Linked DNA regions of Parasedimentitalea psychrophila. The protein of the gene in region 1 binds, or shares a complex with, the protein of each later gene. Links are inferred from orthologs where the notes say so. Each region holds a gene or a part of one and is shown in the gene's direction. Other genes may lie near its edges.

Evidence for each region.
Region 2: the proteins of accB (region 1) and accD are in contact, whole or in part, in a solved structure (PDB 8UXZ), measured with the Escherichia coli proteins. The link is inferred for Parasedimentitalea psychrophila from one-to-one orthologs.

Annotation. Positions count from the first base shown.
Region 1 is NZ_CP127247.1:4,727,590-4,733,058, forward strand. What follows is about bases 1,598-4,448. They hold accB (acetyl-CoA carboxylase biotin carboxyl carrier protein), read left to right. Parts: upstream 1,598-2,699; coding sequence 2,700-3,197; downstream 3,198-4,448. Other genes in these bases: QPJ95_RS22885 (ABC transporter ATP-binding protein), read left to right, coding at 1,598-1,794; QPJ95_RS22890 (PAS and helix-turn-helix domain-containing protein), read left to right, coding at 2,019-2,555; accC (acetyl-CoA carboxylase biotin carboxylase subunit), read left to right, coding at 3,207-4,448. Also shown: QPJ95_RS22875 (branched-chain amino acid ABC transporter permease), read left to right, coding at 1-201; QPJ95_RS22880 (ABC transporter ATP-binding protein), read left to right, coding at 213-968; more of QPJ95_RS22885, read left to right, coding at 1,039-1,597; more of accC, read left to right, coding at 4,449-4,556; aat (leucyl/phenylalanyl-tRNA--protein transferase), read left to right, coding at 4,614-5,249; QPJ95_RS22910 (DUF2155 domain-containing protein), read right to left, coding at 5,213-5,469. UniProt on the Escherichia coli protein: This protein is a component of the acetyl coenzyme A carboxylase complex; first, biotin carboxylase catalyzes the carboxylation of the carrier protein and then the transcarboxylase transfers the carboxyl group to form malonyl-CoA.
Region 2 is NZ_CP127247.1:1,417,210-1,420,115, reverse strand. It holds accD (acetyl-CoA carboxylase, carboxyltransferase subunit beta), read left to right. Parts: upstream 1-928; coding sequence 929-1,885; downstream 1,886-2,906. Other genes in the region: QPJ95_RS06860 (bifunctional folylpolyglutamate synthase/dihydrofolate synthase), read left to right, coding at 1,992-2,906; QPJ95_RS06870 (CPBP family intramembrane glutamic endopeptidase), read left to right, coding at 1-868.

The DNA of each region.
Region 1 (5,469 bases):
GGGCTGGAGGATCTGCTGGTCACACTGGTCTACCCCTTTGTCGGCAAAGGCTGGCACATGACGCTGGGCATTCTGTTTGTGCTGGTTGTGGTGTTCTTGCCCGGTGGCCTGGTCGAAGGCGGCCAACGCATCGCCAACTGGGTACGTCGTAAAAAGGCGGGCAATAACAAGCCCACCAGCACAATCGAACCTGCGGAATAAGGAGACACAAGATGGGAATTCTTGAAGTCAAAGGCGTCAACAAGCGGTTCGGCGGGCTCCAGGCGCTGGGGGATGTGAACCTCAGCGTCAAGGAAAACTCGGTCCATGCCATCATCGGCCCCAACGGCGCCGGTAAATCCACCCTGCTGAACGTGCTGGTGGGCAAGCTGATCCCGGACACCGGATCGGTGATGTTCGATGGCAAATCAGTGTTGGGACGCGCCCCCTATGAGATCAACCAGATGGGCATCAGCCGAGTGTTCCAGACGCCGGAGATCTTTGGCGATCTGACGGTATTGGAAAACATGCTGATTCCCTGCTTTGCCAAGCGCGACGGGGCGTTTGAGATGAACGCCATCACCTCGGTGCTCGGCCAAAGGGATGTCATTGAGAAAGCCGAGCATATGCTGGAAGAGATGAACATGGCGGACAAGCGGCATATGCATGCCGCCGCCCTGTCCCGTGGTGACAAACGCCGGCTGGAGATTGGCATGTGCCTGTCGCAAGAGCCCCGGCTTTTGTTGCTGGATGAACCCACTGCCGGTATGGCGCGGGCTGACACCAACAACACCATCGACCTGTTGAAACAAATCAGTGACGAGCGCGACATCACCATCGCCATCATTGAACACGACATGCATGTGGTATTCTCGCTGGCCGACCGGATCACCGTTCTGGCCCAAGGCAGGCCGCTGGTCGAAGACGATCCGCAAAACATCCGAGGCAACCCTCTGGTGCGCGAAGCGTATCTCGGTGAGCAAGCCTAGGGAGCATCGTCATTCACCCCGAAAACTGGACACCGGTTTTTGAATTGGTTGAGTGAGAAAGGAAATAACTATGAACGTCAAACCCAATTTCTCCAAGAACGCCAATCAGGCGACCACCGCTCCGGCCTTTCTGTCGGTCTGGGACATGCATGCCTATTACGGCGAAAGCTATATCGTGCAGGGTATTTCCTTCAATGTGCACGAGGGCGAGATCCTCGCCCTGTTGGGCCGCAACGGCGCGGGCAAAACCTCAACCCTGCGCGCCATCGCCCGGATGGACGATCCTCAGTTGAACAAGGGCGAGATCTGGCTGGATCACCAGCCGCTGCACAACATGGCCGCCTATCAGGCCGCGGCCGTCGGTCTGGCGCTGGTCCCCGAGGATCGCCGCATCATTGCCGGGCTGACTGTCGAGGAAAACCTGCAACTGGCGCAGATCGCACCGCCAATCGGCTGGTCTCTTGACCGATTGTACCAGATGTTCCCGCGTCTGGGAGAACGCCGCAAGCAAGAGGGCGTCACCCTGTCGGGGGGCGAGCAGCAAATGCTGGCGATTGCCCGCGCCTTGGCCCGCGACATCAAGGTGCTGTTGCTGGATGAACCCTATGAAGGCCTGGCGCCAGTGATTGTCGATGAGATCGAAAAGACCCTCATTCACATCAAGGAACAGGGCATCACCACCATTATCGTTGAACAGAACGCAGTGCGGGCGCTGAAATTGGCTGACCGCGCCGTGATCCTCGACACCGGCGGCATCGTGTTTGACGGGCTGGCCTCCGAGGTACTGGAAAACGAGGAATTGCGAGCAGAGTATTTGGCGATTTAGAAAGTTCTCCTTGTCATAGGTCTCGTCAATACACCGCAATTTAAGGGCTGCCTCCGTCTGGAGGTGGCCCTTTCAATCTGCAAACATCAAAATGGACAGCGGCCAACAGTGGCTCTGCCTGCGTTGCAATTCGACGGGTTTGGCGCTGGTCCATTTAGACAGTAATCCTGCTCATTCTTATAGACGGCTTTAATTTTCTCGACAATCAGTCCACACATGCCGCCATGAGTGATATCGCCTTTGACCACGCCCCCATCGGGCTCGCCCAACTGGAACAGCGCATCATCCGGCGCTGCAATCTGCAATTCGCCGAGACCTTTGGCGACGACCCGGAGGCCTTTATTGGCATCGAGATCGCCGAGCTTTACCCCAGCCGCGAGGATTTTGACCGTATCGGCACCCGCTTGCAGCAAGATGATGTTCAGGCCGGCCGATATGATGATGAACGCATCATGCGGCGGCTGTCGGGGGATTTGTTCTGGTGCCGTGTGCGCGGCCGCTCGCTCACCCCTGAGCATCCGTTTCGCGCCGGAATCTGGTCTTTTGCGGATATTTCGGAAGACCGACCGGTGGTCTCTCTTACTCCGCGCGAACGGGATGTCGCGATCCTGACCTGTCATGGGCTGTCCGCCAAGGAAATCGGTGCCAAACTGAACCTGTCTTATCGCACCATCGAAACCCATCGGGCGCATCTGCTGAAGAAATTTGCCGCCCGCAAGCTGCCGGAACTGGTGGCCAAACTGACTGGTATGCCGCTGTAGATCGAGACCAATTGCAAAACGGAGCGCAAGGTCCCATGTTAGCATCTGGTTAGGGTGCTTTCATTGCGGGCAAGCTTGCCCTATAAGCGCGTAAAAATTCGGCCTATGCTGCAAGCAGGCCATAGGGAACCGGCTGAGGATCAAATGAAAAACAAATCTCACGAAGCAGACGTAGCCTTTATCAAGGCATTGGCCGAAATGCTGCGCGACAACGATCTGACCGAATTGCAGGTCAAACGGGATTACGGCGATGACGACAGCCTGAATGTGCGCGTCTCTCGCAAGATCACCGTCATGTCGGCCCCGGTTCAGGTTGCGGTGCCTGCCGCGGCTCCGGCCGCTGTTGCGGCTGCGGCCCCTGCAGCGGCCCCTGCGGCGGCGGCGCTGTCTGACGACCCTGCCAGCCACCCCGGCGCCGTGCCCTCTCCGATGGTCGGCACCGTCTACATCCAGGCAGAACCCGGCGCGCCAGCCTTTATTTCAGTCGGCTCCAAGGTCAGCGAAGGCGATACCCTGCTGATCATCGAAGCGATGAAGACGATGAACCACATTCCGGCCCCCAAGGGCGGCACGGTCAAGCGCATTCTGGTCGAAGACGGCGCCGCTGTGGAATTCGGAACACCTCTGGTCATCATAGAGTAAGGATCTGACATGTTTGACAAGATCCTGATTGCCAACCGCGGCGAAATCGCCCTCCGCGTGATCCGCGCGGCACGCGAAATGGGCATCGCCAGCGTTGCGGTGCACTCTACTGCCGACGCCGATGCCATGCATGTGCGGATGGCCGATGAATCGGTCTGTATCGGGCCGCCAGCCAGCATTAACAGCTACCTGTCGATCCCGGCCATCATCTCGGCCTGTGAAATCACCGGTGCGCAGGCGATCCACCCCGGCTATGGTTTCCTGTCGGAAAACGCCAATTTTGTGCAGATCGTCGAAGACCACGGCCTGACATTCATTGGCCCCACCGCGCAGCACATCCGCACCATGGGCGACAAGATCACCGCCAAGGACACTATGAAGGCGCTGGGTGTTCCCTGTGTTCCCGGCTCCGAAGGTGGCGTTCCAGACCTGGAAGCGGCGCAGAAAATTGGCGCTGAAATCGGCTATCCGGTTATCATCAAGGCCACAGCTGGTGGCGGCGGCAAGGGCATGAAAGTGGCCAAAACCGCTGCGGACATGGAAATGGCCTTTCGAACCGCACGCGCCGAGGGCAAGTCCAATTTTGGCAACGATGAAGTCTACATCGAGAAATACCTGACCACGCCGCGTCACATCGAAATTCAGGTGTTTGGCGATGGCAAGGGCAAGGCCGTACATCTGGGCGAGCGCGATTGCTCACTGCAGCGCCGCCACCAAAAGGTATTCGAGGAAGCCCCCGGCCCCAGCATCAGCGCAGAAGAACGCGCCAAAATCGGCAAGCTCTGCGCCGACGCGGTTGCCAATATCAACTATATCGGCGCCGGCACCATTGAGTTCCTCTATGAGAACGGCGAGTTCTTTTTCATCGAGATGAACACCCGCCTGCAGGTGGAACACCCGGTCACAGAGGCGATCTTTGGGGTTGATCTGGTGCGCGAACAGATTCGCGTCGCTGAAGGCCTGCCAATGTCGTTTGGTCAGGACGATCTGACGATCAATGGCCATGCCATCGAGGTGCGAATCAACGCCGAGAAACTGCCTAACTTTGCCCCCTGCCCCGGCAGAATCACCCAATACCACGCCCCCGGCGGATTGGGTGTGCGGATGGATTCAGCGCTGTATGACGGTTATTCAATCCCACCCTTTTACGACAGTCTGATCGGCAAACTGATCGTGCATGGCCGCGATCGCAACGAGGCAATTTCCCGCCTGAGCCGGGCTCTGGGCGAGCTGATTGTCGATGGGGTTGACACCACGGTGCCGCTGTTTGACGCCTTGCTGGCCGAGCCTGACATCCAGTCTGGCAATTACAACATTCACTGGCTGGAACGTTGGCTTGACGATAACCTTGCCAGTTAAAACCACCGTAGCGGTGCGTGCCAGCACGCACCCTACAACCACCATCAGGGTCCTGCGATGACAGGGCTGACAGCTGACTTACTGTTGTTGGCCTATGCATCCGGGGTCTTTCCCATGGCCGAGCATCAGGATGATCCGGAGGTTTTCTGGGTCGATCCCAAGCGGCGTGGAATTTTGCCCTTGCACGGATTTCGTATGTCGCGCTCTCTGGCCCGCCGACTGCGCCGCGGTGACTATCAGATCACCATAAATCAGGATTTCGCGGCCGTTCTGACCGCCTGCGCCGACCGCGCCGAGACCTGGATCAATGCCGACATCCATGCCCGCTATGTTGAGTTGCACCAGATGGGCAAAGCCCACTCCGTCGAGGTCTGGCAAGACGGAGAGCTGTCGGGCGGTGTCTATGGCGTCACCCTGGGCGGCGCGTTTTTTGGCGAAAGCATGTTTTCACGCCGCCGCGATGCCTCCAAAATTGCCCTGTGTTACCTGATAGATCGCCTGAATCAAGCTGGGTTCACCCTGTGTGACACCCAGTTTCTCACCGCGCATCTCGCCTCGCTGGGCGGGGTCGAGATCAGCCGGGCCGCCTATCAGCGGCTCCTGCGCGATGCGCTACTGCTAAAGGCCGACTTCACCGCCCCAGCGGTGCCGACGGCTCAGGAATTGCTGCAGCGAAGAACCCAGATATCATAACGGCTGTGATCCAGCGCACTCAGCGCCGGGCTGGAGGCAATCATCCAGCCCTCGAACTGCACCGCTCCGCTGTCCGGGTCACGAATAGTCAGGAACGCATAGGCATCGCCGGTGGGATTGTCCGCCGGGTAGCGACACTCTGACAGTGTCACCAACAGCCCGAACAGTTCGGCGCTGCCACCGCTCGGGATATTGGCATCCACGGTATGGCCGTTGACCT
Region 2 (2,906 bases), 3.3 Mb from region 1 along the record:
CGCCCAAGAGGCGCTGGTGTCCGGCGCCCGCAACCGGGCTCAGCTGTGGCGGCTGATCCTTGGGCTGCTGGTGATCATCGGGGTTGGGTTTCTGCTGTACTCATTGGCCTATAGCCTTTTGGCCAGCCTGTTTCCCGGCCCCTGGCTGGCTGGGTTGCAGGACGGATCGAATCCGCCTGCCATGCTGGCGCTGCTGGGGGGATTTGGCTTTGTCATCGTTGGCGTCACTGTGGCGGCCTGGCTCATGCAGAGACGTTCCTTATTCAGTATCACCGGCTCACCTCGGGCGATGGCCCGGCAATTCGCACAGGTCAGCCTGTATCTCATGGCGCTGGCCGGGGCGCTGCTGCTGTTGCCGCCGTACCAGATGGGGGCGCCGATGGTTGCCAATCTGCCGGTGCTGACCTGGCTGGCCCTGTTGCCGCTGTCCGCCGCGGCGCTGTTGGTGCAGACCGGAGCCGAGGAAATCCTGTTTCGCGGCTATCTTCAGCAAGGGCTGGCGGCGCGTTACCGTCAGCCGCTGATCTGGCTGGTCGTGCCGTCACTGCTGTTTGCTCTGGGCCATTATTTGCCTGCCGAAGCCGGGGAAAATGCGGTTCTGATTGCCATTTGGGCGGGGGTGTTTGGCATTCTGATGGCTGACCTCACCGCCCGTGCCGGCACCATAGGCCCGGCAGTCGCGGTGCATTTCTTCAATAACTTCACCGCATTATTGCTTTTTGCCTCGCCCAGCAGTCTCAACAGTCTGGCGCTTTATCTGCTGCCATATGAGATGTCGGACGCCGCGGCATTGCGGCCCTGGCTGGCGGTGGACTTTGCCCTGATGGTCATCGGCTGGCTGGTGGCGCGCCTTGCGATACGCCGCTGATTGCAATTGCCGTCGTGTGGCCTTATCTGGGAGGTCAAACTGCCCCAGCAGAGGCCTGCTATGAACTGGATTACCAACTACGTCCGGCCGCGGATCAATTCGATCTTCTCGCGCCGCGAAGTCCCCGAGAACCTGTGGCAGAAATGCTCCGAGTGCGGCACCATGCTGTTTCACCGCGAGTTGAGCGACAATCTGAATGTCTGCACCAACTGTGATCACCACATGGCGATCACCCCTCGGGCGCGCTTTGATGCGCTGTTCGACGGTGGCATATTCACCGAAATCGAGGTGCCGATGCCGGTCGCCGACCCGCTGAAATTCCGCGACCAGAAACGATATCCGGACCGGCTGAAGGCGGCACAGAAAAAGACTGGCGAAGGCGAAGCGATGCTGATCGCCGAAGGCGAAATGGGCCGCACTCCAATTGTTGCCGCGGCGCAGGACTTTTCGTTCATGGGCGGCTCGATGAGCATGTATGTCGGCAACGCCATTCTTGCGGCAGCCGAGCGGGCGGTTGAGTTGAAGCGGCCCTTGGTGCTGTTTTCCGCCGCTGGCGGCGCCCGGATGCAAGAGGGTATCCTGGGTCTGATGCAAATGCCGCGGACGACCATTGCGGTGCAGATGCTGAAACAGGCGGGCTTGCCTTATATCGTCGTGCTCACTCACCCGACCACCGGCGGCGTCACCGCGTCTTATGCAATGCTGGGGGATGTCCATATCGCCGAACCCAATGCGCTGATCGGCTTTGCCGGCGCCCGGGTGATCGAACAGACCATCCGTGAAAAACTGCCCGAAGGGTTCCAGCGGGCTGAATATCTGCTGGATCACGGCATTCTGGACCGGGTCACCAAGCGCACCGATCTGCGCAAAGAGCTGATCACAATTATCCGCATGCTGATGGGCCTGTCGCCGCAGATCGTTGGCGATCTGCCGGCCCCGGACAAGTTGGACGAGGCAACCCCGGACGCCGGAAGTGACACCCGGGACGCCGCAAAAACCGAAGCCGCCGCACCTTAGCGGCGTTACTCAGACTTTCATGCGCACATAGCCGCCTTGTTTTGCCGCCTGCCCGAAACGGTGGGCGGTTTTTCCGTAAGCGACCTGTCACAGGGATTTGCCTCCAATGACCCAAGCCTCCTCTGATACCATCCTGACCCGCATGATGGCGCTGCACCCCAAACTGATGGACCTGACGCTGGGCCGGGTCTGGCGGCTGCTGGCGGCGCTGGACAATCCGCAGGATAGGCTGCCACCCGTCATCCATCTGGCTGGCACCAACGGTAAGGGCTCGACACAGGCGATGATCCGCGCCGGGATCGAGGGCATGGGGAAGTCCGCCCATGCCTATACCTCGCCGCATCTGGCCCGGTTTCACGAACGGATCCGGCTGGCTGGTGAGTTGATAACCGAGGCGCATCTGACCGAGATTCTGGACGAATGTTATGAAAAGAACGGTGGTGAAACCATCACCTATTTTGAGATCACCACCGTGGCCGGCCTATTGGCCTTTGCCCGCACCCCGGCGGATTACACCTTGCTTGAGGTTGGCCTGGGCGGCCGGTTGGACGCCACCAATGTGATTGCAGCACCGGAACTGACGGTCATTACACCAATCTCGATCGACCATGAACAATTCCTCGGCGATACTCTGAGCAAGATCGCCACCGAGAAAGCAGGCATCCTCAAACGCGGCGTGCCCTGCGTCGTTGGTCCTCAGCCTGCGGAGGTGATGGAGGTCATCGAGGCCACCGCGGCCCGGCTTGGCGCGCCGCTGATCGCCCAGGGCCAGCATTGGCACGTCACCCAGGAACACGGGCGCCTGGTGTTTCAGGATGAGCGCGGCTTGCTGGACCTGCCGTTACCGGCGCTGCTGGGCGCGCACCAGATCCAGAACGCCGGCGCGGCTCTGGCTGTCCTGCGTCATCTCGGCGCCGATGATACGGCCTGCGAAGCGGCGATGACAAACGCGGTCTGGCCCGCCCGAATGCAGCGCCTGAAAACCGGCCCGTTGGTGCAATCCGCACCCGAGGCCGAGCTG